3 regions of the Rhodococcus sp. 05-340-2 genome follow, and region 1 is predicted to be linked to each of the others. Evidence: predicted binding sites of a transcription regulator. Region 1 holds the regulator's gene; each other region holds the start of a gene.

What was found. Region 1 encodes LexA, which represses DNA repair genes until DNA is damaged. Its sites were predicted from a motif close to CGAACANNTGTTCG; they were not measured.
Region 2: a site for LexA is predicted at 6,549-6,562, ahead of cofD (2-phospho-L-lactate transferase). Genes of this name have one in related genera too.
Region 3: a site for LexA is predicted at 8,196-8,209, ahead of CH271_RS23120 (HNH endonuclease signature motif containing protein). Genes of this name have one in related genera too.

Annotation. Positions count from the first base shown of each region.
Region 1 covers NZ_NOYU01000027.1:417,410-428,155, forward strand. Annotated here, with positions in the region: gene CH271_RS16980 (uracil-xanthine permease family protein) at 1-137, shown strand, start outside; gene CH271_RS16985 (acyl-CoA dehydrogenase family protein) at 290-1,432, shown strand; gene lexA (transcriptional repressor LexA) at 1,511-2,194, opposite strand; gene CH271_RS16995 (hypothetical protein) at 2,580-2,990, shown strand; gene nrdR (transcriptional regulator NrdR) at 3,091-3,555, shown strand; gene hrpA (ATP-dependent RNA helicase HrpA) at 3,568-7,464, opposite strand; gene CH271_RS17010 (Pr6Pr family membrane protein) at 7,535-8,209, shown strand; gene CH271_RS17015 (aminotransferase family protein) at 8,213-9,472, shown strand; gene CH271_RS17020 (hypothetical protein) at 9,456-9,686, opposite strand; gene CH271_RS17025 (hypothetical protein) at 9,725-10,399, shown strand; gene CH271_RS17030 (PhzF family phenazine biosynthesis protein) at 10,389-10,746, opposite strand, start outside.
Region 2 covers NZ_NOYU01000027.1:8,841-19,586, forward strand. Annotated here, with positions in the region: gene CH271_RS15030 (LCP family protein) at 1-10, opposite strand, end outside; gene rfbD (dTDP-4-dehydrorhamnose reductase) at 468-1,322, shown strand; gene CH271_RS15045 (glycosyltransferase family 2 protein) at 1,357-2,268, shown strand; gene CH271_RS15050 (sugar phosphate nucleotidyltransferase) at 2,258-3,352, shown strand; gene CH271_RS15055 (NUDIX hydrolase) at 3,369-3,830, opposite strand; gene CH271_RS15060 (coenzyme F420-0:L-glutamate ligase) at 3,937-5,316, opposite strand; gene cofD (2-phospho-L-lactate transferase) at 5,313-6,287, opposite strand; gene CH271_RS15070 (WhiB family transcriptional regulator) at 7,003-7,236, shown strand; gene CH271_RS15075 (metallopeptidase family protein) at 7,270-7,749, opposite strand; gene CH271_RS15080 (DUF3499 domain-containing protein) at 7,822-8,232, shown strand; gene CH271_RS15085 (phosphomannomutase/phosphoglucomutase) at 8,429-9,811, shown strand; gene CH271_RS15090 (tobH protein) at 9,883-10,746, shown strand, end outside.
Region 3 covers NZ_NOYU01000038.1:98,934-109,679, reverse strand. Annotated here, with positions in the region: gene CH271_RS23155 (FAD binding domain-containing protein) at 1-33, shown strand, start outside; gene CH271_RS23150 ((2Fe-2S)-binding protein) at 36-509, shown strand; gene CH271_RS23145 (8-oxoguanine deaminase) at 506-1,858, shown strand; gene CH271_RS23140 (xanthine dehydrogenase family protein molybdopterin-binding subunit) at 1,855-4,179, shown strand; gene CH271_RS23135 (NCS2 family permease) at 4,302-5,744, shown strand; gene CH271_RS23130 (XdhC family protein) at 5,746-6,822, shown strand; gene CH271_RS23125 (hypothetical protein) at 6,908-7,237, shown strand; gene CH271_RS23120 (HNH endonuclease signature motif containing protein) at 8,236-10,647, shown strand; gene allB (allantoinase AllB) at 10,644-10,746, opposite strand, start outside.

The sequences.
Region 1 (10,746 bases):
TCGCCGGCATCGGTGACCTGACACTGGCTGTCGGATCGGTCGAGCTCGGCGGTATCGCGTGGGGTTCGGTCGGCATCCTCGTCGGCTACCCGATCGTCTCGGCGCTCGCGAGGAGTGCAGGCAAACGAGGTCGTTAGCGGGGTCGGTCACGGATCGCGCGCGTTTTGGTCATCGACCGCCTCGACACCGCGGACGTAGTGTTTGCCTGTGACGTCAGTCGTACCGGCGACCGAGATCCGTAGAGATTTCGCGTGGTCGCTGTCGGTATGCACCGAACAAGGAGACATTCGTGGAACGCACACTTTTCGAGCCCGAGCACGAGCTGTTCCGGGAGTCGTACCGGAAATTTCTCGATCAGCACGTGGCACCGAACCACGCGAAGTGGGAAGAGCAGAACATCGTCGATCGCGGTGTCTGGGTCGAGGCCGGTAAGCAGGGCTTCCTCGGAACGGCAGCGCCCGAGGAATTCGGCGGCGGCGGAGTCAAGGACTTTCGCTACAACGCCATCGTCACCGAGGAAACCACTCGCGGCGGCTACAGCGGCATCGGCTTCACCCTGCACAACGACGTCGTCGCGCCGTACTTGATCGAGCTGGCCAACGACGAGCAGAAGCAGCGTTGGCTCCCCGGATTCTGTTCGGGTGAGCTGATCACCGCGATCGCCATGACCGAGCCGGGTACCGGAAGCGACCTGCAGGGCATCAAGACCAAGGCCGTTCGCGACGGCGACGACTGGGTATTGAACGGCTCGAAGACGTTCATCACCAACGGAATCAACGCCGATCTGATCATCGTCGTAGCCTGCACCGACCCCGAGAAGGGTGCCCAGGGCTTCAGCCTGCTGGTCGTCGAGCGCGACATGCCCGGTTTCGAGCGTGGCCGCAATCTCGACAAGATCGGTATGAAGGCCCAGGACACAGCCGAACTCAGCTTCACCGACGTTCGCGTGCCCGCGGCCAACCTGCTCGGTGAAGAAGGCATGGGCTTCATCTACCTCATGCAGAATCTTCCTCAGGAACGGCTCTCGATCGCTGTTGTCGCCGCTGCGGCCATGGAATCTGCGCTGGACATGACGATCCAGTACTGCCGCGATCGCAAGGCCTTCGGAAAGTCGATCGGCAAGTTCCAGAACACCCGATTCGTGTTGGCGGAGTTGGCGACCGAGACCACCGCCACCCGCATCATGGTGGACAAGTTCATCGAACTGCTCAACGCGGGCACCCTGACCGTCCAGGAAGCCGCGATGGCGAAATGGTGGACCACCGAGAATCAGGTCAAACTGATCGACCGGTGCCTGCAGCTGCACGGCGGCTACGGCTACATGAAGGAATATCCGATCGCCAAGGCGTACATGGATTCTCGTGTGCAGACCATCTACGGCGGCACCACAGAAATCATGAAGGAGATCATCGGCCGCGGATTGAATCTGTGATCCGCTGATCCGAAGAACACGCGAAGGGCCGCAGCACACTGTGCTGCGGCCCTTCGCGTTTGTCTTCGGTGACGATCCCTACAGCTTGCGCATCACGGTGACGACCTTGCCGAGGATCGCGGCGTTGTTGCCCGGAATCGGCTCGAACAGCGGGTTGTGCGGCAGCAGCCACACCTCGCCCTTGGACCGCTTGAACGTCTTGACGGTGGCCTCGCCGTCGATCATCGCAGCTACGATGTCGCCGTTGTCGGCCACGGACTGCTGACGAACCACCACCCAGTCACCGTCGCAGATGGCCGCATCGATCATCGACTCGCCGACCACCTTCAGCAGAAACAGCGAACCCTGACCGACCAGCTCGCGGGGGAGTGGGAACACGTCCTCGACGGCTTCCTCGGCCAGGATGGGACCGCCTGCGGCGATCCGGCCCAGTACCGGAACGAACGTCGGGGTCGGCAACCGATCCTGTTCCTCGGACGCCGACGAACCGTCGACCGCGGCGGCAGCCTGATCGGCCTGCACCTCGTCGAGACCGCGGACGTCGACGGCTCGGGGACGGTTGGCGTCGCGCCTGAGGAAGCCCTTGCGTTCGAGGGTGCGCAGCTGGTGGGCAACGGAGGAGGTCGAGGTCAGACCGACCGCGTCTCCGATCTCCCGGATGCTCGGCGGGTAGCCGCGCTCGGTGACCGACGCGCGAATGACCTCGAGTACCTTCCGCTGCCGCTCGGTCAGACCCGCACTGATATCGGTGCCGACCTCCATGGCCTTGGAGGTCGGTTCCGCGGCCGGCTTTCCCGCCGCGGCCTTGGTGGCGGTGGCCTTGGCTCCGGTCGTCCTGGAACCCGTCGTCGTGGAACGCGTGGTCGACCTCGTCGAGGTCTCGTCCTTCATGCTGTCGGCCTCCTGCTGGTGTCCTGGGATCCGGTCTGCGTGGTAGGTCTGCGCGGACTGGAGTTGATGGTGTCGACTCGTGTGGCGTGTGGTTTCTGACACGAATCTAGCGTGTATCAGCTGTTGAATCAAACATCTGTTCGACTCGTGTCGCGTTTTCTGCAGACTTTGTCGGAGGCTCGTGATAGAACTTCGAACAAGCGTCCATCGAACGCCTGATCGAACAATCGATCCAACGAGCGAAGTCGAGGTTCCGATGACCATCATCACCGATCGCCCCACCGCCGCCGGTGTCCGTGCCCGGTCCACTGTCGTCGAGCGTCGTCGCCGGGCGCGTCCCGTTCTGCAGAGTCCCATCGGGATGCACGGCGTCACGGCACCCCGTACACAGAGCGCACCGTGCCTTCCGGTCCTCGATCCGTCGTGGTCCGATGTCACCGATCGCGAGGAGGCCGATCGTGAGTTCGACGCGACCTCCGCGCACTTCGCGGGCCAGCCGGTTCGGCTGCGATCGCTCGTGCTGACGGTGTTGGCGGTCCTGGTCGTCGCAGGTGGCCTGATCGGCATCGCGAACCTGCGGGCGGCTGCTCCCGATGCAGGTGCGCAGCCGGTCGGTGTGGTCGAAGTGCACGACGGAGCTCTCGTCGAGTACACGCCCGGCAGATGACCACCGGCCCCGTCGCGTTCGCGAGGACTGAGTATCCTCGACAGACTGCCCCGATGTGCGTGCTCGTCGTCGGAGCATCGGCTACGACGGAGGACCCCTCATGCATTGCCCGTTCTGCAGGCATCCCGACTCACGCGTGGTCGACTCGCGTGAGATGGACGAGGGCCAAGCAATCCGGCGTCGTCGCTCCTGCCCGGAGTGCGGCCGTCGATTCACCACCGTCGAGGCCGCAGTGCTCGCGGTCGTGAAGCGCAGCGGCGTGACCGAGCCGTTCAGTCGCGAGAAGGTCGTCAAGGGAGTCCGACGCGCCTGCCAGGGCAGAGATGTCGACAACGATGCGCTGAACCTGCTGGCGCAGCAGGTCGAGGACGCCATCCGTGCCGCGGGATCCGCGGAGATCCCCAGCAACGAAGTGGGGTTGGCCATTCTCGGTCCGCTCCGTGATCTCGACGAAGTGGCCTACCTGCGCTTTGCTTCGGTCTACCGCTCGTTCAGTTCGGCCGAGGACTTCGAGAAAGAGATCCACGAACTGCGCAAGCACCGCGAGTCCGCCGACATCGACTGACAGATCCGCCCGTCAGCGACTCTGGTCCGAGATCGCCTTCTCGATGCGCTTCTCCGAGACCGGATACGCCGTACGAATCCCTTGGGCGAACAATCCCACCCGCAACTCCTCGATCATCCAGAACAGTTCCTGTACCCCGGAACTGTTCTTTCTGCTTTCCGGAAGCGAATCCAACAGTCGTCCGTACGACGCGTACACCCGATCGAGTACATCCATCGCCGCCGCATCACGGCCCGCGCTGCTCGGCAGGGTTGCCAACCGCTTCGTCGCAGCCGCGAGGTAGCGCGGTACGTCTGCCAATCTGCGAGAGCCGAACTCGGTGACGAACCCGCGAAAGATCAAGCCGTCGAGCTGTTCCCGAACATCGTCGGCCGGCTCACCCGAGGAGGACTGGAGTTGCGCGGACAGTGCCAGGGCAGCGGTCAGCACAGGGCGAACCAGGGCCAGCACCGCGGCGGTGCGCTGCGGAACCTCCGCGTGGACGAGCGCCCTGAGCTTGTCGAAAGCCTCGGGATCTCGAACCGGTCCACCGTGCGCATCCATTGCCTCCTCGACCGCGAGAATCCGGCATTCCTCGAGGAGCGGATCGACTCCGCCGTACGGATTCTGGCCGAGGGCAAGACGTTCGGCGGTCGGCAGCCCGGCCAGCAGTGCCTTGGTTCCCTTCGGTGCCGTCGACAGCAGCAGAGCTCTGGTTCCCGACCTCATCGCTGCTCGCTGTTGGGCGGGGGTGCTCAGGACTCGAACCGCGACGCCCGGTCCTTCCGGCACCAACGCCGGGTACCCGGTGACCTTCTGTCCGCCCACATCACGGGTGACGGTCGACTCCAACCGCCCCAGAGTGCTCGAGGTCCATGCCAGGGACGGCGCACGCTCCGCGTCACCGACCGCGCTCGCGACCTGGCGACCGACCTCCCCGGACAATCCGGTGCGTAGAGCAGCGAGATCTTTGTTGCTGCCCAACACCTTTCCGGACGGATCGACGGCCGCGAACGTCATCTTCAGGTGCTCGGGCAGTGCCGCACCATCGAAGTCCTTCGCAGTGATGTGGCACTGCGCAGCCCGCGAGAGTTCACGTGCCAGGGCCGTCATCAGGGTTTCCGCGCGTGGCTTCATGGCGGCCAACGCCGCGGCGGCGAAGTCCGGTGCCGGAACGACATTGCGCCGCAAGGCTTTCGGCAGTGTCTTGATCAGTGCCGTGACCAGCTCCAGTCGCATCCCGGGAACCAGCCAGTCGAAGCCCACCGGCTGTACCTGAGCGAGGAGGGCAATCGGAATCCGTGCGGTGACACCGTCGGCCGCAGTGCCGGGCTCGAACTGATAGGTCAGTGGGAATTGGATCTCGCCCTGTCGCCATGCGTCGGGATATGCACCGGTGAGGACGGAGGCCGCGTCGGAGTTGACGACGGTGTCGGTGGTGAAGTCGAGCAGGTGCGGGTCCTGTCTGCGGGCCTTCTTCCACCACGTGTCGAAGTGCCGTGCCGAGACCGCTTCCGGGGCGATGCGGGCGTCGTAGAAGTCGAACAGAGCGTCGTCGTCGACGACGATGTCGCGCCGTCGAGCGCGATGCTCGAGTTCGCCGACGTCGTCGAGCAGTGCCCGGTTCTTGTGGAAGAAGGCATGCTGGGTCTTCCATTCGCCCTCCACCAGCGCGTGTCTGATGAACAACTCCCGCGACGCCTCGGGGTCGATGCGGTGGTAATTCACCGGGCGTTGCGTCACCAGGGGAATGCCGTACAGCGTCACTCGTTCGTAGGCCATCGCCGATTCACGCTTGATCGACCAATGCGGTTCCGAGTAGGTCCGCTTGACCAGGTGGGGTGCGAGTCGTTCGGCCCATTCCGGTTCGATGCGGGCGGCCATGCGGCCCCACAGGCGTCCGGTCTCGACCAGTTCGGCGGCCATGACCCAGCGCGGCGGCTTCTTGAACAGACCCGAGCCCGGGAAGATCGCGAAGTGCGCTCCGCGCGCGCCGAGGAACTCTCGCTTGTCACCCTCCCTGAGCCCGACGTGCGAGAGCAATCCGGACAGCAGCGACTGATGCAGGGCGGTCTCGGTGGAGTCGGCATCGGGCACCGTCCACCCGAGTCCACGGGTGATCTGACGCAGTTGGCCGTGCAGATCCTGCCACTCGCGAATTCGTAGATAGTGCAGGAACTCGGTGCGGCACATGCGTCGGAACTGGTTGGAGGACAACTCGTTTCGTTGCTCGCGCAGATAGGTCCACAACTTCAAGTACGCGAGGAAGTCCGAGTTCTCCACGGCGAAACGCGCATGCTTTTCATCCGCCGCCTGCTGATGCTCGGCGGGTCGCTCCCGAACATCCTGAATGGACAGCGCCGCCACGACCACCAGCGCGTCGCGAAGAGAGCCGTTGCCGTTGGCCTCGACCAGCATCCGAGCCATCCGAGGATCGACCGGCAGCGCCGAGAGCTCCCGGCCGATCGGGGTCAGTTCTGCAGTGCCCTCCTTGGTGGCCGGCTTCAGCGCCCCGAGTTCTTCGAGCAGCCCGATGCCGTCTCTGATGCTGCGCGGATCGGGCGGTTCGACGAACGGGAACGCGTCGATCTTGCCCAGCCCGAGGGCGGTCATCTGCAGGATGACCGACGCCAGGTTGGTACGCAGAATCTCCGGCTCGGTGAACTGCGGCCGCGACTCGAAATCCTCCTCGGAATACAACCGGATGCAGATGCCGTCGGCGACGCGGCCACAGCGGCCGGCCCGCTGCCGCGCCGATGCCTGTGAGATCGGCTCGATGGGGAGGCGTTGAACCTTGGTGCGCAACGAGTATCGCGAGATTCGGGCCGTACCCGGGTCCACCACGTAGCGGATGCCGGGGACCGTCAGCGATGTTTCCGCAACGTTCGTCGAGAGCACCACGCGTCGGCCCGAGTGTGGTGAGAACACTCGATGCTGTTCGGCCGCAGAGAGTCTCGCGTACAGCGGAACGATCTCGGTGTTGCGGAGGTTGCGGTCGCTCAGAGCATCGGCGGTGTCGCGAATCTCGCGTTCACCGGACAGGAACACCAGAATGTCCCCGTCGCCCTCGGCCATGAGTTCGTCGACCGCCTGACAGGTTGCGTCGACGGGGTCGAGATCGATCGTCGTGTCCCCGGCGTCGACGGTCAGTGGTCGATAGCGCATTTCGACCGGGAACGTGCGGCCCGAGACCTCGATGATCGGCGCGGGCACGCCGTCCCGCGCGAAATGTTGGGCGAACCGTTCGGGATCGATCGTCGCCGAGGTGATGACGATCTTCAGGTCAGGACGTCGGGGGAGAAGCTGCGCGAGGTAGCCCAGGATGAAATCGATGTTGAGGCTGCGCTCGTGGGCCTCGTCGATGATCAGGGTGTCGTACTGGCGCAGCAGTCTGTCTCGCTGGATCTCCGCCAGCAGGATGCCGTCGGTCATCAGCTTGACGAGCGTCGAATCCGACGACTGATCGGTGAATCTCACCTTGTAGCCGATGGATTCACCCAGGGGCTCGCCGACCTCCTCGGCGATGCGCTCGGCCACCGTGCGCGCTGCGAGCCGGCGCGGTTGGGTGTGACCGATCGACCCGCGAATTCCGCGACCGAGTGCGAGACAGATCTTCGGAATCTGAGTGGTCTTACCCGAGCCGGTCTCACCGGCGACGATGACGACCTGATGTTCGGCGATGGCGGCAGCGATGTCGTCCCTGCGGAGACTGACCGGAAGCGACTCGGGAAACTCGAGGGTCGGCACCGCGGCCCGGCGGTTGGCCACAACCGTCTCGGCGCGGGCGACATCGCGTTCGAGGGCGGCGAACGCGTCGTCGGTGCGGGCCTTGTCCAATCGACGCCGCAGCCGGTTCTCGTCGCGGATGGTGACGTCTGCCAGACGTGTGGCGAGAGATTTTCGCTGACCGGACGGATTCGAGGTAGACATACTCACATCAGGATATCCGTATCGACGCAACCGTCGTGAATGCCGGCCGCGACTGTGCCAGGATCGGCGAATGAGCATCTCGCACGATGTCACTGTCGAACCGCGTACGCCGGTACCGATCAGGACGCTGCGGGTGCTGTTCGCTGCGCTCACCGCCGCGGCGCTCGTCTCGATCGTCGTGGACGGACTTGCCACCCCGACGTTCTCGTTGGTCAACTACTTCAGCTACTTCACCGTGATCAGCAACGTCCTGACGGTGCTCGTGCTCGCGATCGGCGGCGTGATCGATCCGCGGTCTTCGGGATGGCAACTCTTCCGTGGAGCGGTGATGCTCTACATGGTGATCACCGGGATCATCTACGCGGTGTTGCTCTCGAACATCGATGTCGGTGTGGCGGATCCGTGGACCAACAACGTGGTGCATCGCATCATGCCCGTGGTCCTTCTGCTCGACTGGATCCTCGCTCCACCGCGGCGGCACATCTCGGAGTCGCGCAGCCTGACGTGGTTGCTCTTCCCACTGCTCTACGGGACCTACACCCTGATTCGCGGACCCGTCGTCGACTGGTACCCCTACCCGTTCCTCGATCCACGTTCGCAGGGATACCTCGCGCTCGTCATCGGTCTGGTCGTGCTGACCGTCGCTTTCGCGCTGATGGCGCTGGCAGTCAACGCTCTCGGACGGCTTGCAGGACGGTGGAGGTACGGATCGGACTCGATCGAATCGGACTCCACTACTGTGTAGCGCATGTCTTCCGACCTGGATCCAGCCGCCACCACACACTCCTCCGCGCTGTGGCACGGCTTCGCCGACATGGGCGCCGTCACCGCCAGCGGGCCGTTCGTCGTTTCGCGAGGCGAGGGCGCGTACATCTTCGACAACGAGGGAACGAAGTATCTCGACGCGACCGCCGGTCTGTGGTTCACCAACGTCGGTCACGGCCGCCGCGAGATCGCCGATGCCGTTGCCACACAGCTGAGCTCGCTCGCCCACTACTCGAACTTCGGCGACTTCGTTCCCGAGACCACGCTGGCCTTGGCCGATCGTCTCGCCGCCATCGCGCCGGTGCCGGGCAGCAAGATCTTCTTCACCTCGGGTGGTTCGGACTCCATCGACACCGCCGCGAAGCTCGCGCGCCGCTACTGGGTCGAAATGGGACAACCGGCCAAGAAGATGATCGTCGGCCGGCAGAAGGCCTACCACGGCATGCACGTCGCCGGCACCGCGCTGGCCGGTATCCCGGTGAACAAGGAGAACTACGGCGAGCTGATGCCCGACGCCAGGACAGTGGCATGGGACGACGCGAAGTCACTGCTGGCGCTGATCGAGGAGGTCGGTGCAGAGAACGTGGCTGCCTTCTTCTGCGAGCCGGTGATCGGAGCAGGCGGAATCTACTTGCCGCCGGAGGGCTACCTGCGCGAGGTTCGGCAGATCTGCCGCGACAACGACGTGCTGTTCGTCGCGGACGAGGTCGTCACCGGATTCGGCCGCATCGGCGGCAGCTGGTTCGCCTCCACCCGATTCGAGCTCGAACCCGACCTGATGACGACCGCCAAGGGGCTGACGTCCGGGTATGTACCGATGGGTGCTGTCTTCATCGCCCCGAAGATCGCCGAGCCCTTCTTCGCGGGCGGCGTCTGGTGGCGGCACGGATACACCTACGGCGGTCACGCAGGCGCGGCCGCCGCGGCGATGGCAAACCTCGACATCATCGAGCGCGAGGAGTTGCTCTCTCACTCCAAGCGCATCGAAGCGGCGTTGCACACCCACCTCGCGCCACTGGCCGCACACGAACGAGTGTCGGAGATCCGCAGCGGGATCGGTGCTGTTGCCGCCGTGCAGCTCGCCGATCCGGCCGAGGCACTGCCCTTCGTCAAAACGCTGCGAGCACACGGGGTCTCCGGCCGCGCGGCCGGTCAGGGTGCGATGCAGATCTCGCCGGCATTCGTCATGACGGACGCCGAGATCGAAGAGCTGGCCGCGCGGATCCTCAGCGCGCTCGGCTGAACCGAAGTCTGCCGAGCAGCTGCTTCCCCCGCGAGGGCGGGGGAGCAGGTGCCGGTACGGGCTCGTCGGAGACGGCTGCGAAACGTCGATGCAACTGCTCGCGGACTTCCTCGGGCGCATAGGCACGACGCTTGCGCTCGGATCGAACCACCAACGCCCCGGTGGCCGCGACACCGACCATCCCGGCGAGACCGAGAGCCTTCCACACGTTCATCCGGCCACCGTACCGTCACGAGATCTAGGGTGTGGACCATGAATCCGTCGCGAATCAGCCTCGATACCGCAGTCGAGGCCACCAGAACGGGCGACATCTGGATCTTCCGCGGCCAGTCGAGCTCCGATCGGGCAATCCAGGCACTGACCAACAGTCCTGTCAATCACGTCGGAATGGCCGTCGTGATCGACGACCTGCCGCCGCTGATGTGGCACGCCGAACTGGGAAAGTCGTTGCAGGACATGTGGACCGGAAACTTCCAGCGCGGCGTGCAGCTCCACGACCTGCGTGCGGCCGTCACCCAGTGGTCCACGAAGTACCAACAGCGTTGTTGGCTGCGGCAATTGGGCGGAGACCTGGATCGTTCCGCAGGCTCCGCTCCGGCAGTGACGAAGGAGCAGGAAGACGCCTTGCTGCGCACCATCGCCCGCGTGGACGGAACAGCCTTTCCGACGACGGCGGCGCTCGCCGGTCGATGGTTCCGGGGCCGAGTCCCCGCACTGCGGCGCAGCGAACGCGAGGAAGCAGCCCTCGAAACCGCCTACTGCGCTGAGGTGGTCGCCATGACCTACGACGCGATGGGTCTGCTCACCGGCAACAAGAAGGCCAACTGGTTCGACCCGGGAAAGTTCTGGAGCGGCGACCGACTCCCACTCGCCGCCGGTGTTCGTCTGGGCGAGGAAATCGAAGTGGACGTGCCCGTCACACGCTGATCGACGCGTCCGCCGCGGTGCGTCCGCCCAATTCCACCCAGTCGCCGTCGATGGTGGTGCGCAATCGAGATCCGGCTCCCTGCATGATGTTCAGGCTCCGACCGAGTTCGCCGGTCAGCCGGACGGCGGCAGCACCGGTCGCTTCGTCCTCGACGATACCCATCATCGGCGCGAACATGCGCGATCGCAGCGCGCCGTGCTCTTCGTCGGTCCAGGCCCAGACGTAGTGGTGCCCGCTGTCGTAGGCACTCGGGTCTGCTGCCGCCACCTCGGCCGCATCGCGGACCTGATGGAAGGTGAAGTGCGGAGTCCACTCCGCACGGGCGCGAACCCAGGTGTGGTCCTCG
Region 2 (10,746 bases), 410 kb from region 1:
TCGAGAGCACTGCGACCGCGACGTGGGTCGCGGGCCATCGGGTACCACCGGCGCGAGGCGACCTGCCGTCGGACTCGGGTCGCTCGACGCCACCGCGAGGGCTGCGTCGATCCGGCCGGCGCGATCTACCTGTGCGTTCGCCGGGTGCGACCTGTTTGCGTTCTCGAGTGCGGCGTTCTCCACGGCGTTCGTCGTCGCGGTAACGGTGGGCAGCGCCGCTGTGATCGTCGGGGCGGCCCGTGGTGCGCTCTCGGGGACCGTCGGTTCGCCGGGGAGCGCTCCGCCTCGGCGGGGGAGTGCGCTCACCTCCGGGCGTGCCTGGATCTCGTGGCACCGTGACGACCCTCTCTCGTTTCCGGCCGGCCTGAAACCTGCCTACTTCGTTGTTCTCCCCCCGCCGTTCGAAGGTTACTTGTCGCCGGTCGCTGCCTCGCCGAAGCGAACGCGGCGTGCCACACTTGGCAACCGTGAATGCGATCGTGGTGACCGGTGCACACGGCCAGTTGGGCCGCCGAGTGATGTCTCTCGCCGCCGAACGAGGTGACGGTGCCGAAGTGCGCGGATATTCGTCCGCCGACCTGGACATCACCGACCCCGACGCCGTCGCTGCCGCGGTGAGCGCAGGGTCGACGGTGATCAACTGTGCTGCGTACACCGCCGTCGATGCCGCCGAGACCGACGAGGCCAGGGCGTCGGCGGTCAACGCGGACGGCCCTCGAAATCTCGCGCGCGCCTGCGGGCGTGTCGGCGCCCGGTTGATCCACGTCTCCACCGATTATGTGTTCGACGGCACAGCGATCGAACCGTACGAGGTCGATGCGAAGACCGCGCCGCAGTCGGCGTACGGACGCACCAAGCTCGCCGGCGAGCTCGCAGTGCACGAGGAGCTTCCCGAGGCCGTGGTCGTGCGAACCGCCTGGGTGTACGACAACACGGGCAAGAATTTCGTGACCACGATGCGCCGACTCGAAGGCGAGCGCGAGACGATCTCGGTGGTGAACGATCAGATCGGTTCGCCCACGTTCGCCCTCGATCTGGCGTCGGGCCTGCTCGAGATCGAAGCCGACCCTGCTGTGCGCGCACGAACGCTGCACTACACCAATGCGGGGCAGGCCAGCTGGTTCGACCTCGCACGCGCGGTGTTCGCGGGAATCGGTGCCGATCCCGAGCGTGTGACGCCGTGTTCGAGCGCCGAATACGTCGTTCCGGCACCTCGGCCTGCATATTCGGTGCTCTCACCGACCGCGTGGGTCGATGCCGGTCTGACCCCGGCGCGGCCGTGGTCGGACGCGTTGACAGCAGCCTTGGCGCAGTCGACATGAGGGTTCGAGGCGAGATCGGGCTAGTCTTGCCCGCGTGAGTTCCGAGCTGGCCGTGGTGACCGTGACCTATTCACCCGGCGAATACCTTGACCAGTTCCTGACGTCTCTACGTGAGGCGACGACGCGTCCCCTTCGGGTGATCATGGCGGACAACGGCTCGGTCGACGGCACACCCGAGGCAGCCGAGATCGCGTTCGAAGAGGCGGAGTTGCTGCGCACCGGCGCGAACATCGGCTATGGCGCAGCCGTCAATCGCGCGGTGGCCGAGATCGACCCCGACATCGAGTTCGTCGTCGTGGCCAATCCCGACGTGCGGTGGCATCCGGGATCGCTCGACGGCCTGCTCGACGCGGCGGCGCGGTGGCCGCGGGCCGGTGCTCTCGGACCGCTCATTCGCGAGCCCGACGGCTCGCGGTACCCGTCGGCGCGGTCGGTGCCCGATCTCACGTCCGGAGCCGGCCACGCCGTACTCGGCAAGATCTGGCCGAAGAATCCGTGGACTCGGCGATATCGCCAGGAGAACGAGACGGTCAGTGAGCGGCCGGTGGGGTGGCTGTCGGGATCGTGCCTGTTGCTGCGGCGTTCGGCGTTCGATTCGATCGGCGGATTCGACTCCAGATACTTCATGTACATGGAGGACGTGGATCTCGGTGACCGGCTCGGCAGAGCGGGTTGGCACAACGTCTACGTTCCCGATGTCGAGGTCACCCACTCGAAAGGGCATGCGGCAGGACGGCATCCGGAAGTGATGTTGCCGGCACATCACACCAGTGCTTACCGCTTTCAGGCCGACAGACACGCCCGGACGTGGCAGGCTCCCTTACGATTGGCGCTGCGCGCAGGTCTCGGTCTTCGCTCGAAGATCGTTGTGAATTCAGCGCTTCGGGCCCGCGCAGGTGATGGACGACTCACGGACGAGAGAACAGAGGCTGGACATGTCGGATAGTTCCCCATCGGTCGCCGCACGTACCGATGCAGTCATTCTGGTCGGCGGCAAGGGAACTCGGCTGCGGCCGCTGACGCTGTCGGCACCCAAACCGATGCTGCCCACCGCAGGACTGCCCTTTCTGACCCATCTGTTGGCGCGTATCAAGGCCGCAGGGATCGAGCACGTCGTCCTCGGCACGTCGTTCAAAGCCGACGTGTTCGAGCAGCATTTCGGGGACGGATCCTCGATGGGTATCGAACTCGAATACGTCTTCGAGACCGAGCCGCTGGGTACCGGTGGCGGCATCAGGAACGTTCTGCCGCGACTGCGCGCGGAGAACGTCATGGTCTTCAACGGGGACGTCCTGGGCGGCACCGACCTGACAGCAGTTCTCGATACGCACCGGAACACCGATGCCGATGTCACGTTGCATCTGGTCCGTGTCGGCGACCCGCGCGCGTTCGGCTGCGTGCCGACCGACGAATCCGGCCGAGTGACAGCGTTTCTCGAAAAGACGCAGGATCCGCCGACGGATCAGATCAACGCCGGTTGCTACGTCTTCAAGCGCGAGATCATCGAGTCCATTCCGGCCGGTCGTCCGGTGTCGGTGGAGCGAGAAGTGTTCCCCGCCTTGCTCGCCGAGGACAAGAAGGTCTACGGACACGTCGACAGTGCCTACTGGCGCGACATGGGAACACCGGAGGACTTCGTCAAGGGCTCGGCCGATCTGGTGCGCGGCATCGCGCCGTCACCGGCGCTGCACGGAGACCGCGGCGAGTCCCTGGTTCACCCGAGCGCGGGAGTGGCACCGGGCGCACTGCTGATCGGCGGAACCGTCGTCGGACGCGGTGCCGAGATCGGAGCGGGTGCCCGTCTCGACGGAGCCGTCGTGTTCGACGGTGCCGTCGTCGAGGCAGGGGCCGTCGTCGAGCGATCCATTCTCGGCTTCGGTGCCCGGATCGGACCCCGCGCCCTGGTGCGCGACGCGGTCATCGGCGACGGTGCCGACATCGGTGCCCGCTGCGAGTTGCTCCGCGGCGCACGCGTGTGGCCCGGGGTCAAGTTGCCCGACGGTGGAGTCCGCTTCTCCACCGACGTCTGACGCCCAGGGGCGGCCTCTACCGGCGACGTGCGGCGAGTGAGACGAGGTGGTCGATCGTCTCGCGCTCGGCGTCGTCGGGCAGGGCATCGACCGGCCACCAGCGTAGATCCGTCGATTCCTCGCTGCGCACTGCCCGTGCGCCGTCCGGTGCCCGGACCAGAAACCTCAGGTCGAGGTGCCGCGTCGGCTTACCGAGCGAGCAGGTGATCGGGTGGGTGTGGGCGGAGAGCAGCATCGGATCGATCGTCAGATCATCGATGCCGGATTCTTCGGTGGCCTCCCGTAGCGCCGCGTCGACGACCGTCTCGTCCGTCGGTTCGCAGTGGCCGCCGAGTTGAATCCACCGACCGACCTTCGGATGAAGCGTCAGCAGCACATGTGTTCCCGATGTGTCGAGCACCAGCGAGGACGCGGTGAAATGGCCGGCCTCGTTGGCGCGCAGGCAAGCATCCGGATTGCTGTGCAGAAACGCCAGCATCGTGTGCCGGAGCGATTCGTCGTTCGAATCGGACGGTGCCCATCGATCGAGCGATGCCCCGACCGAACTCCACAGAGTCGAGTGAGGCGGCGTCGACGCCGACACGTCAGAGCTCCAACAGTGACGACCCGGGAACCACCGGATCCCGAACGGTCAGGGATTCGCTGGGGTGCCCGATTGCGATGGCTCCCATCGCTTTCCAATCTGCACGCAGGCCGAGTTCGGCGCGCACGGTATCGGCTGCGAAAATCGTCGAACCGATCCAACAGCTGCCCAGATCACGCACCGCGAGGGCGACGAGCAGTCCTTGCACGGCCGCACCGACTGCGACGGTGAACATCGTGTCCTCCGCGGTTCGACGCCTCTCGTCGGGATACGAGTGCGCGCCGTCGGGCACGCAGAACGGGATCACGATCTCGGGGGCGTCGAACAGGATGTCGCCGCGGCCGAGTCTGGCGGTGATCCGCTCCTCGCTCAGCCCGTCGCCGGCCAGATCGGCTCGCCATTGCTCACGCATCGTCTCGAGCAGCCGACGCCGGACAGCAGGGGTCCTGACCCAGACGAACCGAACCGGACGGGTGTGGTGCGGGGCCGGGGCGGTGAGCGCATCGGCAACGGCCGCACGAACGGAGTCGGGGTCGACCGGTTCGTCGGTGAACGAGCGCACCGACCGCCGGCGCAGCAGCGCCTCGCGTCGACCACGATCGAGTGCCTCGGCGGTACCGAGCCAGAACAGATCGTCCTCACCGCCGCGCAGCAGAGTCGCAGCGGTCGAACCGTCGTCGACGGGAGTCAGTCCGCGTACGACGGCAATCGGAACCCCACCGAGTTTGCCCTTCACCAGATCGCCCGCGGCAGCGAGCTCGTCGGCGATCGCGACCTCGGTGACGACGAGCTCGTTGCCCTGACCGTCCTCGGCTCCGGCGTACGCGTGCACGACGCCCAGGCCCGCGGCACCGATGGCGGCGTCGGTCTGACCGATCCGCCACGCGCGCCCCATGGTGTCGGTGACGACCACGGCGACCGTCACCCCCAGCAGCGAACCGAGTGCAGTGCGCAGCGCTGCGGCACTGGCGTCGGGGTTCTCGGGCAGCAGCGCCAGTTCGCCACCGTCGACGTTGGAGCCGTCGATTCCCGACGCGGCCTGCACTATGCCGAGTCGATTCTCGGTGATGAGGGTTCGGCCCTTGCGTGCGACGATGCGCACGGCTTCCTGTTCCACGAGGACTCTGCGGGCGGCATCTCGCTCGTCCGCATCACGAGGTGCCTGCACCAGACGGCCCTCGACCTTGGAGATGATCTTGCTGGTGACGATCAGGATGTCGCCGTCACGCAACCACGGCGCTCGGTCCGCAACGGTCGCAGCCAGATCGTCGCCCGGCCGAAACTCGGGGAGCCCGGTCACCGGCAGTATCTCGATCGAGCCGCCGGGAGCGTGATCCTCGGGTGTCGACCGGATCGAATCGGGATCGTGAGTGTCGGTCACAGGTCGAGTCCGGCTGCGCGCAGAGCGGTGCGGGCCATCGCCGCAGTGGTCTCGGGGTCGGTCATCAGCAACGGAACCGACTGCACGTCCACACCGTCGACGACCGCCGTATCGGTGGTGTGCACCAGCCATGCGTCGAGAATGCCGGTGCCGCTTCGGCTTCCGTAGTGACGGCCCACCGCCTGCGCCGTGGTCTCGACTCCGATGACGGACAGGCACTCGTCGGCCATGCCGCGCAACGGCTTACCGTCGACGACGGGGGAGAGGCCGACCACCTTGGCGGCCGTCGTGCGAAGGGCCCCGCGGATACCCGGCACCGCGAGGATCGCACCGACGCTCACCACCGGATTGGACGGAGCGAGGACGACGGCGTCGGCCTCGGCGATCGCCTCGACGACTCCCGGTGCCGGAGTTGCCTGTTCGGCCCCGATGTTGGCGAAGCTGTGGGTGGGAATCTGTGCCCGGTACCGAACCCACCACTCCTGGAAATGAATTGCGCGCTGCTGCTCACCGCTCGGGTCGTCCGGATCGGTGACGACGACGTGGGTCTCGGAGCGATCGTCGGTGACGGGCAGGAGCCGGACTCCGGGTTGCCAACGGTTGCACAGGGCTTCGGTGACGGCGGACAGCGCAAAGCCGGTGCGCAACATACGACTGCGGATCAGGTGTGTGGCGATGTCGCGGTCGCCGAGTCCGAACCAGTCGGGATCGGCACCGTAGGCCGCCAACTCGTCCCGAGCGTTCCAGGTTTCCGCGATGCGACCCCAGCCGCGATCGGTGTCGATTCCTCCGCCGAGGGTGTACATGCACGTGTCGAGATCCGGGCAGATGCGGAGCCCGTGCATCCACACGTCGTCGCCGACGTTGACCACTGCGGTGATCTCGTGCTCGGGTTCGTCGCCGAACAACGTTTTCAGGCCCTGCAGAAACCGAGCGCCACCGACGCCACCGACCAGAACAGTAACTTTCACAACACCCGAGCCTAGTGGGGTTGCGGTGGTGTGGGGTGAGCGCCCACCCGGGGCCGCAACGTCCGCGTGGACCGTTTGCGACGGCGAGAACCGATGCGACACGCACGGGACGGGCTTCGATCCGGGGAGAGCGCCGATTTCGGGCATGTGATGGTATTGGATTTGTGCGATCGGCTTGACCGCGACACACCTGGACGTGTCTAATCACAGGTATGTCATTCAGTGTTCGCAGCACGAGTTCGATTGCAGCGAACCTGGTTTCGAACACTCGTTCCCTTCCTTTTCGTCCCTGACTGGACGTCGAGTAGAGGTCGAGAGTCGGACCGGCACGTTGGACCAGCTCGATCGAATACCGGCGTGGGGCAAGGTATTCGAGAACACGAGGACCGAAAGTATCTGCGCTACCACAGGTGAGGAGGCGGAAGCGATGTATGACCAGCACGTGACACGTGATCAGCGGGGCGGACCCACTGCACACCTCAGCGCTGTCGACGACGCGCCGCAAACCGAGTCCGGCATCGGCGCAGATTCGAGCGTCTCGATCGACGCGGGTTCTGCGTACGTCGAGCGAACGGACGAGACCGACAACGACGTCGACGTCATCGACGCGGATGTCGAACTCGAGTCGGATTCCGACGCCGACTCGATGCCGTTCGTCGCCGAGTCGGTTCCACCGGCGAAGCCGTTCCTCAGTCTCGTCGCGGGTTTCGACGAGATGTTCGAGGAGATCGAGGACCAGTGGCAGGAGCGCGCGCTGTGCGCGCAGACCGACCCCGAGGCCTTCTTCCCGGAGAAGGGCGGCTCCACCCGCGAGGCGAAGCGCATCTGCCTCGGCTGTGAGGTCAAGGACGAGTGCCTCGAATACGCGCTCGCCAACGACGAGCGGTTCGGTATCTGGGGCGGGTTGTCCGAGAGGGAGCGTCGCAGGCTCAAGCGCGGAATCGGCTGAGAAGCTCGGTTCCGACGGGCCCCGAGGGTTCGCTCACTCCCCGGCCGGGTCGACCTCGTCGGGGTCGATGCCGAGATACGTGGCCACTTGCTCGACCAGAACTTCGAACAACAGATCTTCCAGGTCCTCCGGGTGCTTCGCGCGCCGTTCCAGCGGTCGACGGAACAGCACCACCCTGGCGCGTGTCGTCTCCCCGCGCTTGTCTATGCCTGCGGGTACCAATCGCGAAAGCGGTACCGGACCTTCCGCCACCACCTCCGGTGGCCACGTCACCGATTCCGGATCCAACGCCCTGATCTTCGGTACCTCGTCCACGGCGATGTCGAGCTTCGAGAGCTTCTCGTGCCAGCGATGATCGATCCGCGCGAACGCCTCGAGCACCAGTCGGTCGAACTTCTCGGCTCGTGAGCGCCTGGCCGGGATGTCCTCGGGCAGAACCGGTCCGCGGACGCCGCGGCCGTGCCGAGCCACGGACCGAGAAGTGATCCTGCGCGCGGATGAGAATCGAGGCATAGGGGGAGGTTATCGCGCTCGTCCGGTGTGTCGGTCGTTCGGTCGGTTGCACCCACCGGATACTCTGCACTCGTGAGATCACTGCGTGGCTGCTGCAGGCCTGGTTGCAACCGTTCTGCCGTTGCGACGCTCACATACGTCTACTCCGACTCCACTGCGGTCGTCGGACCGCTCGCGACAGTCGACGAACCGCATTCCTGGGATCTGTGCGAGGTGCACGCATCGACCACCACCGCGCCCAAGGGCTGGGAACTGGTGCGTTACGAAGGCGGCTACTCGACGTCGAGCCCCGACGAGGACGATCTGACGGCCCTCGCGGAGGCCGTACGCGAGGCCGGTCGCGGCGATCGCATCCGCTCCGAGGACCGTGACAGCGCCGACCGCTCGGCCTCACGGCCGTCCGAGACCGAACGCAGATCCGCTCCGGCCGTCCGCACGGGCAGGCGCGGGCACCTTCGAGTTCTTCCCGACCCCACGTCCTGAGCCGCCCGAGCACACCGAGTGTGGTGTGCGTCGGTCCGACTGGCCGGTCCGTCCTGAGTCTGGCAAGGTTCGAGGAGCAGGACCGAAACGGATCGCGACGGTCTGCCGATACTTGGTGTGGATCGCACCGCTACCGACGCTCGATATCCGACGCCGATGAGCGGCGTCGTCGACAACGATCACCAGGAGAATCTTCGTGGCCCGAACCGCAGAGTCCGTCAACGCCGTCATCAAGGCCTACGACGTCCGTGGCGTCGTAGGTGAGCAGATCGACGAGGCGTTCGTGCGTGACGTCGGTGCATCGTTCGCACGATTGGTTCGCGACGAGGCAGGGGCCGCGCGCTCGGTGGTCATCGGCCACGACATGCGTGATTCCTCGCCCGCGCTGTCTCGGGCGTTCGCCGACGGCGTCACCGCGCAGGGCCTCGACGTGGTCCACATCGGGCTGGCGTCGACCGATCAGCTCTACTTCGCCTCCGGCATGCTCGAATGCCCGGGAGCCATGTTCACCGCCAGTCACAATCCGGCGAAGTACAACGGGATCAAGCTCTGCCGCGCCGGTGCAAAGCCGGTGGGCCAGGACACCGGATTGGCCACGGTCAAAGCCGAATTGGTGGATGGGGTACCGGAGTTCGACGGACCGTCCGGAACTGCGACATCCCGAGATGTGCTCGACGAATACGCACAGTTCGTCCGAGACCTGGTCGATCTGTCGGGAATCGGGTCCATGAAGATCGCCGTCGACGCCGGGAACGGAATGGGCGGACACACGGTGCCCGCGGTGTTCGGGCCACTGCCGGTGACGATCGAGCCGCTCTTCTTCGAGCTCGACGGTAGCTTTCCCAATCACGAGGCCAATCCGCTCGATCCGGCGAACCTGGTGGATCTGCAGCGTTTCGTCGTCGAGACCGGTGCCGATATCGGACTCGCCTTCGACGGCGACGCGGATCGGTGCTTCGTCGTCGACGAGAAGGGCGACCCCGTCTCGCCCTCCGCAGTCACCTGCCTGGTGGCCGAGCGGGAACTGGCCAAGGAGCCGGGCGCGGTGATCATCCACAATCTGATCACCTCGCGCGCGGTACCGGAACTGGTCACCGAGCTCGGAGGCACACCGGTTCGCACCCGGGTGGGGCACTCGTTCATCAAGCAGCAGATGGCCGACACCGGAGCGATCTTCGGCGGCGAACATTCCGCTCACTACTACTTCCGTGATTTCTGGGGTGCGGACTCCGGCATGCTCGCCGCGCTGCACGTTCTCGCCGCACTCGGGGCACAGGATCGTCCGCTGTCGGAAATGATGGCCAGCTATGAGACCTACAGTGCATCGGGCGAGATCAACTCGACCGTCGACGATGCCGCAGAACGCACCGAGGCGGTCCTGGCGGCATTCGCCGATCGGACCGCGGGCATCGACCGACTCGACGGAGTGACGGTCGATCTGGCCGACGGTGCCTGGTTCAACCTGCGGGCCTCGAATACCGAACCGCTCCTGCGGCTCAACGTCGAAGCACGTACCGGAGCCGATGTCGATGCGCTTTCGACGGAGATATTGAGCATCGTTCGCGCCGGACTGGAATAGTGGTTACCGAGGGTTCGTGAGTGGGTATGCAGGCGTTTCGAGCGGGTGACGTAAGGGGAGGTGTCGCAGCCATGACGGCAGTGTCGTCTCTGGTCGATCTCGACGATTCGGATGCTCTCATCGCAGCCGATCGCGAGGGCTCCTTGCGCAGCGCAGCGCTGGCGGGCGCACAGGTGCGTGCTGTCGCGACCGCAGTGGACGAGTCGGTCCTCGCCCGGTTGGCCGATCTGCGTCCCCGGAGCGTGGTGATCGTCACCGGCGACGGGCGGAGCAGTCGGGCGGCGTCACTGCTCGTCGCCGCGCTCGGTGATCGCCTCGGGGTCCCTCTGGTACGCAGCACCGGCACTCCGCCGTGGATCGGCCCACTCGACGTGGTGGTGGTGGCAGGCGACGACGCCGGAGATCCACGTTTGGCCGAGTCGGTGGACGCGGCAGCCCGGCGTGGTGCCGAAGTCGTGGTGGTCGCTCCCGAGGAGGGGCCGCTGCGTGCCGTCCGGGGAGCCAGAGTCATGTGGCTGCCACCTCGAATCGCAGTCCGTGACCACAATGCTCTGATGCGCTACCTCGCTGCGTTCGTCGCGGTACTCGGGGCGGTTGCCGGCGGCTCGTGGAAGACGTTGCTGCCCAATCTTTCTCGTCTTGCCGACCTGCTCGACGCGGAGGCGGTACGAAACAGCCCGTCCAACGAGATGTTCCACAATCCGGCCAAGGCCCTCGCCAGTGGGTTGAACGGACGGCGGGTGGTGTTGACCGGGGGCAGTCCCGCCGCGGTCGAGGTGGCTCGGCACGGCAGCGAGGTGCTGCTGCGCGTGGCGGGTGTCGTCGTCGGTGCGGGGGAGTTGGGCGATGTCATTGCCGCGTCCATCCGGGCGTCCGTCGTCGAATCGTCCCGCACGCCACAGACATTCGACTCGTTATTTCACGACGAGCAGCTC
Region 3 (10,746 bases), on a different contig from region 1:
CGAGACCTCACAGCCGCACGGAAGGTGGCCTGAACATGCGAGTCAACTGCACCATCAACGGAAAAGACATGGAAGCCGACGACGTCTGGGAGGGCGAGAGTCTGCTGTACCTGTTGCGCGAACGCATGGGACTACCCGGATCCAAGAACGCGTGCGAACAAGGCGAATGCGGTTCGTGCACCGTCTATCTCGACGGCATTCCGGCGTGCGCTTGCCTGGTGGCAGCCGGTCAGGTCGAGGGCCGCGAGATTCGTACCGTCGAAGGCCTCGCCGACGGCGAGAAGCTGGACCCGATGCAAGAAGCGTTCGTCGAGTGCGGAGCCGTCCAGTGCGGCTTCTGTACCCCGGGACTGGTGGTCCAGGCTCACGATCTGATCGAACGTGTTCCCGATCCGTCCGACGCAGAGATCCGTGAATCTCTCGCCGGAAACCTCTGCCGCTGCACCGGATACGAAAAGATCCTGGATGCCGCGCGGCTCGCAGCAACTCGAAAGGCCGAAGCCAAATGACCACGGTGATCTCGGGCGCCTACATCGCTCCCATCGTCGGGGACGAAATCCCCTCCGGATACCTCGTCGTCGAGGGCACCACGATCAGCGCCATCGGTTCGGGCCCGGCACCGGTGATCGCCGGGGCCGAGACGATCGACGCGTCCGGCTGCCTCGTCACCCCAGGCCTGGTGAACACCCACCACCACCTGTACCAGTGGGCGTCCCAGGGCCTGGCCAAGGACAACACGCTCTTCGAATGGCTTGTCGCACTCTACAAGCCGTGGTCCAAGATGGACGCCGAGGTCGTCGGCGGTGCCGCCGCTGCCGGTCTCGGTTGGCTCGCGAAATCGGGCTGTACCACCAGCACCGATCACCACTACATCTTCCCCAAGGGCCGAGGCGACCTGTTCGCGGCCGAGATCGACGCCGCACAGCGGATCGGCGTGCGGTTCCAACCGTGCCGCGGCTCGATGGACCGGGGTGTGTCCGACGGCGGTCTGCCACCGGACGAGGTGGTCGAATCGCTCGACGACATCCTCACCGCCACGGCCGAGGCCATCGACACCTATCACGACGCCTCCTTCGGTTCGATGCTCCGAATCGCGGTCGCGCCGTGCTCCCCGTTCTCCATCAGCAAGGAGCTGCTCGTCGAGTCCGCCACCCTCGCTCGCGCCAAAGGTGTTCGGCTGCATACTCATCTGGCCGAGACGCTGGACGAAGAAGAGCACTGCCTCGCTCAGATGAACTGCACCCCGGTCGAATACATGGAGCAGGTCGGCTGGCTCGGTGACGACGTGTGGTTCGCCCACGCGGTACACCTGCACGATTCCGATATCGCGAAGATGGCAGCCACCGGTACCGGTACCGCCCATTGCCCGAGTTCCAACGCTCGGCTCGGTGCGGGCATCGCCCGTATTTCCGACCTGCTCGCCGCCGGCGCACCCGTCGGCCTCGGAGTGGACGGCTCGGCCTCGGCCGAAATGGTGCCGCTGGCCGGCGAGGTCCGTCAGGCGATGTACATGCAGCGGGCCAAGTACGGTCCGACAGCCCTGACGGCGCGTCAGGCACTCGAGATCGGAACGCTCGGCGGTGCAACGGTACTGGGCCGACAGAGCGAGATCGGTTCACTCGAAGTCGGCAAGCTCGCCGACATCGCGATCTGGCGCACCGACGGCTTCTATTCGGCGGTGGACGATCCCGTCGTCGCGTTCGCGTACGGACAGACACCGCCGCTCGCGCGGTTGATGGTCGGTGGTCGGACGATCGTCGAGAACGATGTGTTGACCAGCGCACCGCAGGACGAAATAGGCCGCGCCGGAGCCGACGCGCACCGTCGCCTGATGAAACTCGCGGAGGACGTGCTGTGAGCGCCCCGACCACCACACCCCGGCAAGCTCCCGCCGACATCCCCGCACCGGGACGCGGCCGAGTCGGAGACAGTCCCCTGCGACCCGACGGAACACTGAAGGTCAAGGGCGAGTTCGCATATTCGTCGGACCTGTTCATCGACGGCATGCTCTGGGGCGCAACGCTCCGCAGTCCGCATCCGCGCGCCAAGATCGTCTCGGTCGACATCTCGCAGGCTCTCGCGACACCCGGCGTCGAGGCGGTACTCACCCACGACGACGTGCCGGGACGCAAGTGCTTCGGACTCGACCACACGTGGGATCAGCCTGTTCTGGCCTTCGACGAGGTCCGGCACGAAGGTGAACCGATCGCGCTGATCGCGGCCGATCATCCCGAGACCGCCCGGCGCGCAATGGAAAAGATCGTTGTGGTGTACGACGTTCTCGAACCTCTGACCGACGCCCGACGCGCAGCACTGGACCCGGACTACCCGAAGGTGCAGGAACGCGGCGGGGTGGCGCGCCATCAGCCGGTGCGTGTCGGCAACGTCGCCGCCGCCCGGGCCACCGCGGACGTCATCGTCAGCAGCGACTTCGCCGTCGGGATCCAGGATCAGGCATTCCTGGGACCCGAATCGGGACTGGCAGTTCCGGCCGAAGACGGCGGCATCGACCTCTACGTCGCAACCCAGTGGATGCACAACGATCTGGCCCAGATCGGACCGTGCCTCGGACTGCCCGAGGAGAAGATCCGGATGACGCTCGCCGGTGTCGGTGGGGCATTCGGTGGCCGCGAGGACCTGTCGATGCAGATTCACGCCGCGATGCTCGCCATGCACACCGGCAAGCCCGTCAAGATCGTCTACAACCGCTACGAGTCGTTCTTCGGACACGTTCACCGCCACCCCGCGCAGATGCACTACGAGTACGGCGCGACCCGCGACGGCAAGCTCGTGTTCGCCGATGTCGAGATCATCCTCGACGGTGGCGCGTACACCTCGGCAACCCTCAACGTCGTGGGCAACGCAGCCTCGCTGGGCGTCGGACCGTACGTCATTCCCAACATCGAGATCGACGCCTACGGCGTGTACACGAACAATCCACCCTGCGGCGCGATGCGTGGATTCGGCGCAGTGCAAGCATGTTTCGCATACGAGTCGATGATGGACAAGCTCGGCGAGGCCTGCGGTATCGGCCCCGTGGCCATCCGGCAGATCAACGCCGTCAGCCAGGGTTCGATCCTCGCGACAGGCCAGGTCATCGAAGCACCTGCCCCACTGGCCGAGATGCTCGCCCGAGCCGAGGCGATGGAACTGCCTGCCCCCGTGGACGCGTCGGACATCCGTAATCTACCGGGCGGGGCGTCGCAGACCACCCACGGCGAAGGCGTCGTACGCGGAATCGGATACGGCGTCGGCATCAAGAACATCTGCTTCTCCGAGAACTACGACGACTACTCCACCGCGCGCGTTCGACTGGAGGTGATCGGCGGTGAGGCAACAGCATTGGTGCACACAGCCGCTGCCGAGGTCGGTCAGGGCCTGGTGACGTTGGAGGCGCAGATCGCACGCACCGAGCTCGGCGTCACCAAGGTCGTCATCCATCCCGCCGACACCAAGGTCGGTAATGCCGGCTCCTCGTCCGCGTCGCGGCAGTCGTACATGACCGGCGGCGCAGTCAAGACCGCGTGCGAGGCTGTCCGCGAGGCAGTGTTCGTCCTGGCCGGCCTCTACCTGGGCCGCGCGGTTGCCGACCTGAGCCTCGACGGCGGCAAGATCGTCTCGGCCACCGACGGTGTACTGGCCACGATCGAGGATGTCCTCGGCGACCGAGTCATCGAGCAGACGCGTGAATTCCACCATCGCCCCACCAGCGGAATGGATCCGGTCACCGGACAGGGAGCGAGCCACACCCAGCTCGCACTGTGTGTCCATCGCGCCGTGGTGGACGTCGACGTCGAACTCGGTCTGGTCAAGGTCGTCGAGATGGCGGCCGTGCAGGACGTCGGCAAGATCCTCAACCGGCTGTCGCTCGAAGGCCAGATCCACGGCGGCACAGCGCAGGGCCTCGGTCTCGCGGTGATGGAAGAGATCGTCGTCGTCGACGGTCTCGTGAAGAACCCGTCGTTCACCGACTACCTCATTCCGACGATTCTCGACATGCCGCCCATGAAGCTGGACATCCTCGAGAACCCGGATCCCCTGGCACCGTACGGTCTTCGCGGGGCGGGCGAGCCACCCACCCTCTCCTCGACCCCCGCCGTGGTCGCGGCCATCCGCAACGCCACCGGGCTCGCGCTGACCCGCGTGCCCGTCCGACCCGAACACATCATCAACAGCTGATCCGAGTTCCATCCCCATTCGACGAAACCTTCTCCGGCACAACCGCACCGACGCCAACTCCCCCGGCACGTCGGCCCGGCCCCACGCTCGACGAGGTTGATCACGCCCTGGGAGGGCCGATCATGACCGACGTACGCACATCCAGCACTCGCCAAAGTGGACGAGGTCGATCCCAGATCGACAAGTTCTTCGACATCAGCGGCCGGGGCTCCACGCTCTCCCGCGAAATTCGCGGTGGTGTCACCACATTTGTGGCCATGGCCTACCTGATCGTTCTCATTCCGCTGATCATCGGTGACGCCCGCGATGTCACCGGGGCAACGCTCGATCCGGCGCAGCTGTCGACCATGGTGGCGTTGTCAGCCGGTCTGACGACCATCCTGATGGGCGTCGTCGGAAACGCGCCCCTCGCCATGGCGGCCGGCCTCGGGGTGACCCCGATCGTGGTGTTCCAGGCGGCCCCGTACATGACCTGGCCGCAGGCGATGGGGCTGGTGGTTCTCGAGGGCGTCGTCATCGTCGTCTTCGCTCTCACCGGCATTCGGCAACTCATCATGGATGCCATACCGCTCGTACTCAAGCAGGCGATCGGCGTCGGGATCGGCGCATTCATCGCGCTCATCGGCCTGGTCGACGCAGGGTTCGTCGGGCACCACGAGTCAGCAGCAACCGCGGTCACCCTCGGCACGTTCGGCAAGCTCGCCGGCTGGCCCGTGTTCGTCTTCTGCGTCGGCCTGGTCCTGATGATCATGCTGTTCGTGCGGAAAGTGCCGGGCGCGATGCTCATCGGCATCTTCGTGGCCACCAACCTGGCGATCATCCTGAACTCGGTGTTCGACATCGAACCGGAGGCGTGGGGACCGGTCGTTCCGAAGGTGCCCGATTCCATCGTCGCCACACCACAATTCGACCTACTGTTCAACGTCGACCTGTTCGGCGGCTTCGCACGGGCCGGAATCGTCACGGCGTCGGTCGTCCTGTTCACTCTCGTTCTCTCGGGCTTCTTCGACGCCATGGGCACCATCCTCGGTGTCGGCGAGGAAGCAGGCCTGGTCGACAAGCAGGGCAGGATGCCGGGATTGAGCCGCATCCTCACCGTCGACGGCATCGGTGCCATCGTAGGAGGCGCGATCAACGGATCGGCCAACACGGCCGTCGTGGAGTCTGCGGCAGGCGTCACCGAAGGTGCCCGGACCGGTCTTGCCAGCGTTGTCACCGGCGGATTGCTGACGAGCCTGATCTTCTTCACCCCGCTGGCCGGCGTGGTCCCCGTCGGTGCCGCTGCACCGGCCCTGGTTCTGGTGGGCGCGCTGATGATGACGCACGTACGCAAGATCGACTGGGAGAACACCGAAATCGCGATCCCGGCCTTCCTCACCATCGTCCTGATGCCCTTCACCTACTCGATCACCGTCGGTGTTGCAGCAGGCGTCATCTCGTACACCCTGGTTCGCCTCGCCAAAGGCAAAGCACGCCAGACGCATTGGCTGCTGTACCTGATGTCGGGTATCTTCTTGGTCTACTTCGCCCTGCACCCGATCGAAGAAGCGTTGGGAATCTCGTAAAATGAAAGAAATTGTCGATCGTCTGTCCGCCTGGGACCACGCAGGTGTTCCCTACGCGGTGGCGACGGTCATCGCGGTATCCGGAAGTGCTCCACGGCTTCCGGGTGCTGCGATGGCGGTGTGCGCCGACGGCGAGGCAGTCGGCAGCGTCTCCGGTGGCTGCGTCGAAGGCGCAGTGTACGAGCTGTGCCGCGAGGTTCTCGAGACCGGCGAGTCCAAGCGAGAGTCGTTCGGCTACAGCGACATCGATGCCTTTGCGGTCGGCCTGACCTGCGGGGGAGTGATCGAGGTGTTCGTGCGCCTCGGTCCTCCGCGGGCCGTGCTCGCGGCCATCGCGTCGGATACTGCGGTGGCCACGGTCACGATGCTCGACGGCTCCGGACAGTCACTTGCGGTTTCGTCTTCGGCGACCATGGGCGCGACCGGTTTCGCCGACGTCGACGCGGTGGTCGTGGGCGAGGCGCTGGCGATGTTGGACTCCGGGGGCACCGGCATCCGGTCGGTGCGGTGCCGGCCGGATCTCGACGTGTTCGTACAGTCCTACGCAACCGCCCCGCGGCTGCTGATCTTCGGGGCCATCGACTACGCCGGCGCACTCGCCCGCGTGGGCAAGTTCCTCGGGTATCACGTCACGGTCTGTGATGCGCGCCCCGTTTTCGCCACTGCTGCACGGTTTCCCGATGCCGACGAGGTGGTCACCGAATGGCCGCACAGCTATCTGGCGCGAACGGCAGTCGATGCCCGGACGGTGATTTGCGTTCTGACGCACGACGCCAAGTTCGATGTGCCTCTGCTCGAGGTTGCTTTGAGACTGCCGGTGGCGTTCGTGGGAGCCATGGGATCGCGTCGGACCCACGACGATCGCGCGGCCCGGTTGCGCGACGTCGGGTTGACCGAGCAGGAGCTCGCACGCTTGAAGTCGCCGATCGGCCTGGACCTGGGTGCGAGAACTCCGGAGGAAACTGCGCTGGCCATCGCGGCGGAATTCGTCGCCGTGCGACGTGGGGGTAGTGCGTTGCCACTGACCCGAACTGCGGGTCCGATCCATCACGACGGAGTGAATGCGAAATACGCTTAGGTACCCTGGTTCTCGACACGCCGTCCGCTCCAGTGAAGGACCTCAGTTGATTCGCGCCCTGCCTCGGTACCGACAACTGAACCTGGTGAGCATTGCTCTTCTGGGCACCATGGCTGCGATCGCCACGCTTCAGGTACTCGACCCGACCCACGTCGGTCGGCTCCTCGCGCATGTCGCAATCCTCGTGTGCGTGAGCGCGGCCGTTGTGTACGGAGTCCGCCACGCTGGCCGCAAGCCCACCTGGCTGCTTCCTCGCATGGCGCTCGCCTGCTTCACGCTCGGATGCTTCGCATCACTCGTAGCTGGGAACTACCTACCAGCCACGACCGGCGCAATCATGGCAGTCATCGCCCCGATGTTGTTGACCGACGAACGGTGGAACCGCCTCTTCCGGTTTCGGTTCGAAGCACTCTGATCTGGCCAGGACAGGTGCTACACACAGTTTCTGAGGTGTAGTCGCGAATATCCCTTGTCCATGCGAACTAGGTTGGCGCGTGGACGGTTGCGTGTGCCGACGCATCGTGTTGCACTGAGGGAGAAACAAAACCATTCGGTCTGACGAGAGTGCTGACCCCGATCAGCCTGATAGCACTCGCGTCTGCCTGTTGCGATGGAACGACCACATTTCGGTGTTACCGGTGCACAGGCTCCCTTTCGAATGCGAGGAGTGGCGGTGAATTTCCCGAGCGGGAAGAGATGGGTTCTCTTCTGGTCAGCGCAGGCGTTGCTGTGGGCCGTTGTTTCGGTGATTCGAACTCAGGACGGTGAATTTGCGGTCTGGGCATGGGTGGCTACTTGTTTGTTTGCTGCGGCCGCAGTCCTGACCGGGCTTCGTATATTTCGCCGCAGAAGTGGCAACGAGCATGGACTCATGAATCCGTAGGGAGTATCACCTCTGCGTCGAGGGCTGCCATTTCGATCCCTCATCGACAAGGGGTTCCGGCATAGTCGTTGTTCGAGTTGCCTGAGTTGCGCGTTCTCTGTGTGATGCGCCGAGTGACGGACGTCGTGGGGCCGGCATGACGGACCTTTCGGAAAACATTTCGATTCAACCGAATTGCGACATAGAAGAGTTGCCTCCCTCAAAGATCACCTCGGAATTTCGTGGGCTATATCTGCTACCGCAGCGGTGCGTCTGGACGCTCTGGCTCTGTAGCTACGAGGCGGTGTTGACACGTGCGAACGTCTCTCGGCCGACTGCCCGGGCGGCGTCGAGCTCGGCAGTGGACTCAGCCGAGGAGTCGGTGAAGGTGATGGCTTGTTGCTCGAGTTCGATGATTCGTCGTTGAATACCCAGCTCAGAGGTGTAGTGGCGAACATCCTGAAATGTCCAGCGTTTCTTGTCGGTGGTCCGGGTTACTGTTCTTCTTGTTCGAACAGGCGTTCTTGTTTCGGGTCACCGGGGGGTGAAAAGTGGGTGCAGTACCGACCGTGTCACTGGAGGCGTTGACCGCTGCCGCGCGTGAGGAGAATCGCCACGCGGCCCGCAAGATCACCGCCTGCTACACCGTGCACTGCGACTGGATCACCCGCGACACCAAGCACAAGCACTACAGCCGATACGGACGCACCGAAATGGCTGTCGCGTTGGGCTGCTCCGCCACCGTCGCCGAATCGTATGTATCCGTCGGAGTCGCCCTGCACACCCGACTCCCACTGCTACGAGCAGCGTTCGAGACCGGGGAGATCGACCTCCCCCGCGTGCGGACCGCATGCCGGATCCTCGACAACCTCTCCGACGCCATCGTGAAGCGCGTCGAAGCCGAGGTCGTCGAGGCGGCGCGGAGGTCGTCCCCGGGCCCGCTCGAGCAGGCGATCTGGGACATCCTGCTGCGCGTCGCACCGGAGGAAGCAGCAGCGCTGCGGGAGTTCGCGAAGAAGTTCCGCACCGTCACCTACAGTCCCGGCGGCGAACTCGCCCGCATCCGAGCCGAGTTGACCGCACCCGAAGCCGCCGCCGCATGGCAACTCCTCGAGGAGATGGCCGACACGCTCTGCCCGAAAGACCCGCGAGGGAAGAAAGAGCGCCTGTGTGATGCGTTCATGGCCCGCATGCACGGCGAACCCCGACTGGCATGCCTGTGCCACCGCGAGGATTGCCCGAAGAAAGACGCAGTGCTGCCGGATCGGCGGGTTCCGTTGACGATGATCACCGTCGACATCGCCACCCTCATCGGACTACTCACCAACCCCGCCTACCTGGCCGGGCATGGTTCCATCGATCCCGACCTCGCCCGGGAGTTGTCGCGGAACAGTCACTGGCAGATCCTGCTCACCGAAGCAATCACCCTCGCCGAATCCCTCGGCCTCGCACACCAGGACCCGGAGACGGGGGAATGGGAACGAACACCGAAAAATCACAAGCAGGAGTCGGCCTCAGGGTCGGATCCGGCGAACGACACGGACACGAAATCAGAGACGAACGCTGCTTCGGCAACAGACGAGCCCGCGACTCGCGACGACACCGACCCCGCACAGGGCAATGAGAGCGAATCATGCACGACCACAGACACTTCCGCTGACGCCGACACCGCCGCGACCGGCACCGGCACCGGCACCGCCACCGATGCGACTGCTGTACCGAAGGCGGAACCGACCCACGAATCCGCCACAAGCGGTGGCCACGCCACCGAATCAACCACCGCACCATCGCCCGATCCCGCGCCGACCAGCGCGGCGGCAAAGGCCACTGCGACAGCAGCGGACTCCGCTTCCGGCAAGGAAACAGATCCCGGCCGTGGCTCCGATCCAGCACCATCGCATGCAGCATCGGCGAGAGGTCCGGTCGACACATCGAGTTCGACACCAGACCCGACCGCCGAATCACATCGAACACCCGATGCAGCACAAGCACCTGCATCTGCGCCGATGCCCAACACTGCATCCGGTCAAACCGAAACCCACACTGCTCCAGATCAACCCGAGCACACCAGGACAGTCACACCGACACCTGGACCACCGCCGACAACAAGCCCCACGCAAGGAACAGCTCCGGCGTCGGAACCCGGGACTACGGCGTCACCGGCTCCGCTCGAGGGTCAGACAGGGGACACCTCTGCCCATTCAACGGCAGACACACCCCCACCCGACACCGGCGGAGGTGAAGACAGGCCACGACGGACCCAATCGCTGACCTCCGCCGCAGCCCTGTTCTGTACCCACACCCCCGTAGGGAGGGGCACACGGCACAGCTCTGCCCTCGACCTCCCGACACTGAACCGCACAGCCCTGAACCAGTCGGGCCTCGGTCGTTCGGGCAACCGCGGTAGCTGTACAGCCAGTGGCATCTACCTCGGCAACGCCTCCCTCGCCGCAGCACTCGAAGCCGCTATCGCCGCCGACCCCACCCTCGGCACATCCGTCGCACGCGACCCACTCACCGACCGCGTCCTGATCTACCGACCCGACACCCTCACCACCGCAGCCGTCCGACTCCGCGACAAACACTGCCGCTTCCCCGGCTGCCACCGACCCGCCGCACGCTGCCAACTCGACCACATCACCCCCTTCGACCACACCAACCCCCTCGGCGGAGGCTGGACCACCGTCAACAACCTCCAATGCCTCTGCGAATACCACCACAGCGTCAAAACCGCCGGCTACTGGACCGCCACCATGCTCCCCGGCGGAGCCATCCTCTGGACATCGACATCCAAGACCACCCGAATCACCCTGCCCACCAACGGCACAGCAATCCCCATCCTCGGCAACGACCTCACACCACACATCCCCACCAGACCCAAACGATCCGGCATCATCGCCTACCCCGACCCACCCGACAACCGACAGCCCGAGACAGACGACACGGCAACACCGCCGTTCTAGTTGCGCGCCAGCAATCGCCCGGTCGAGGATTCCGACCCCGCGATCCACGACCGTCGCACCACACCCGACAAACCCAGTCGATCGTAGGCAGTCACCGGG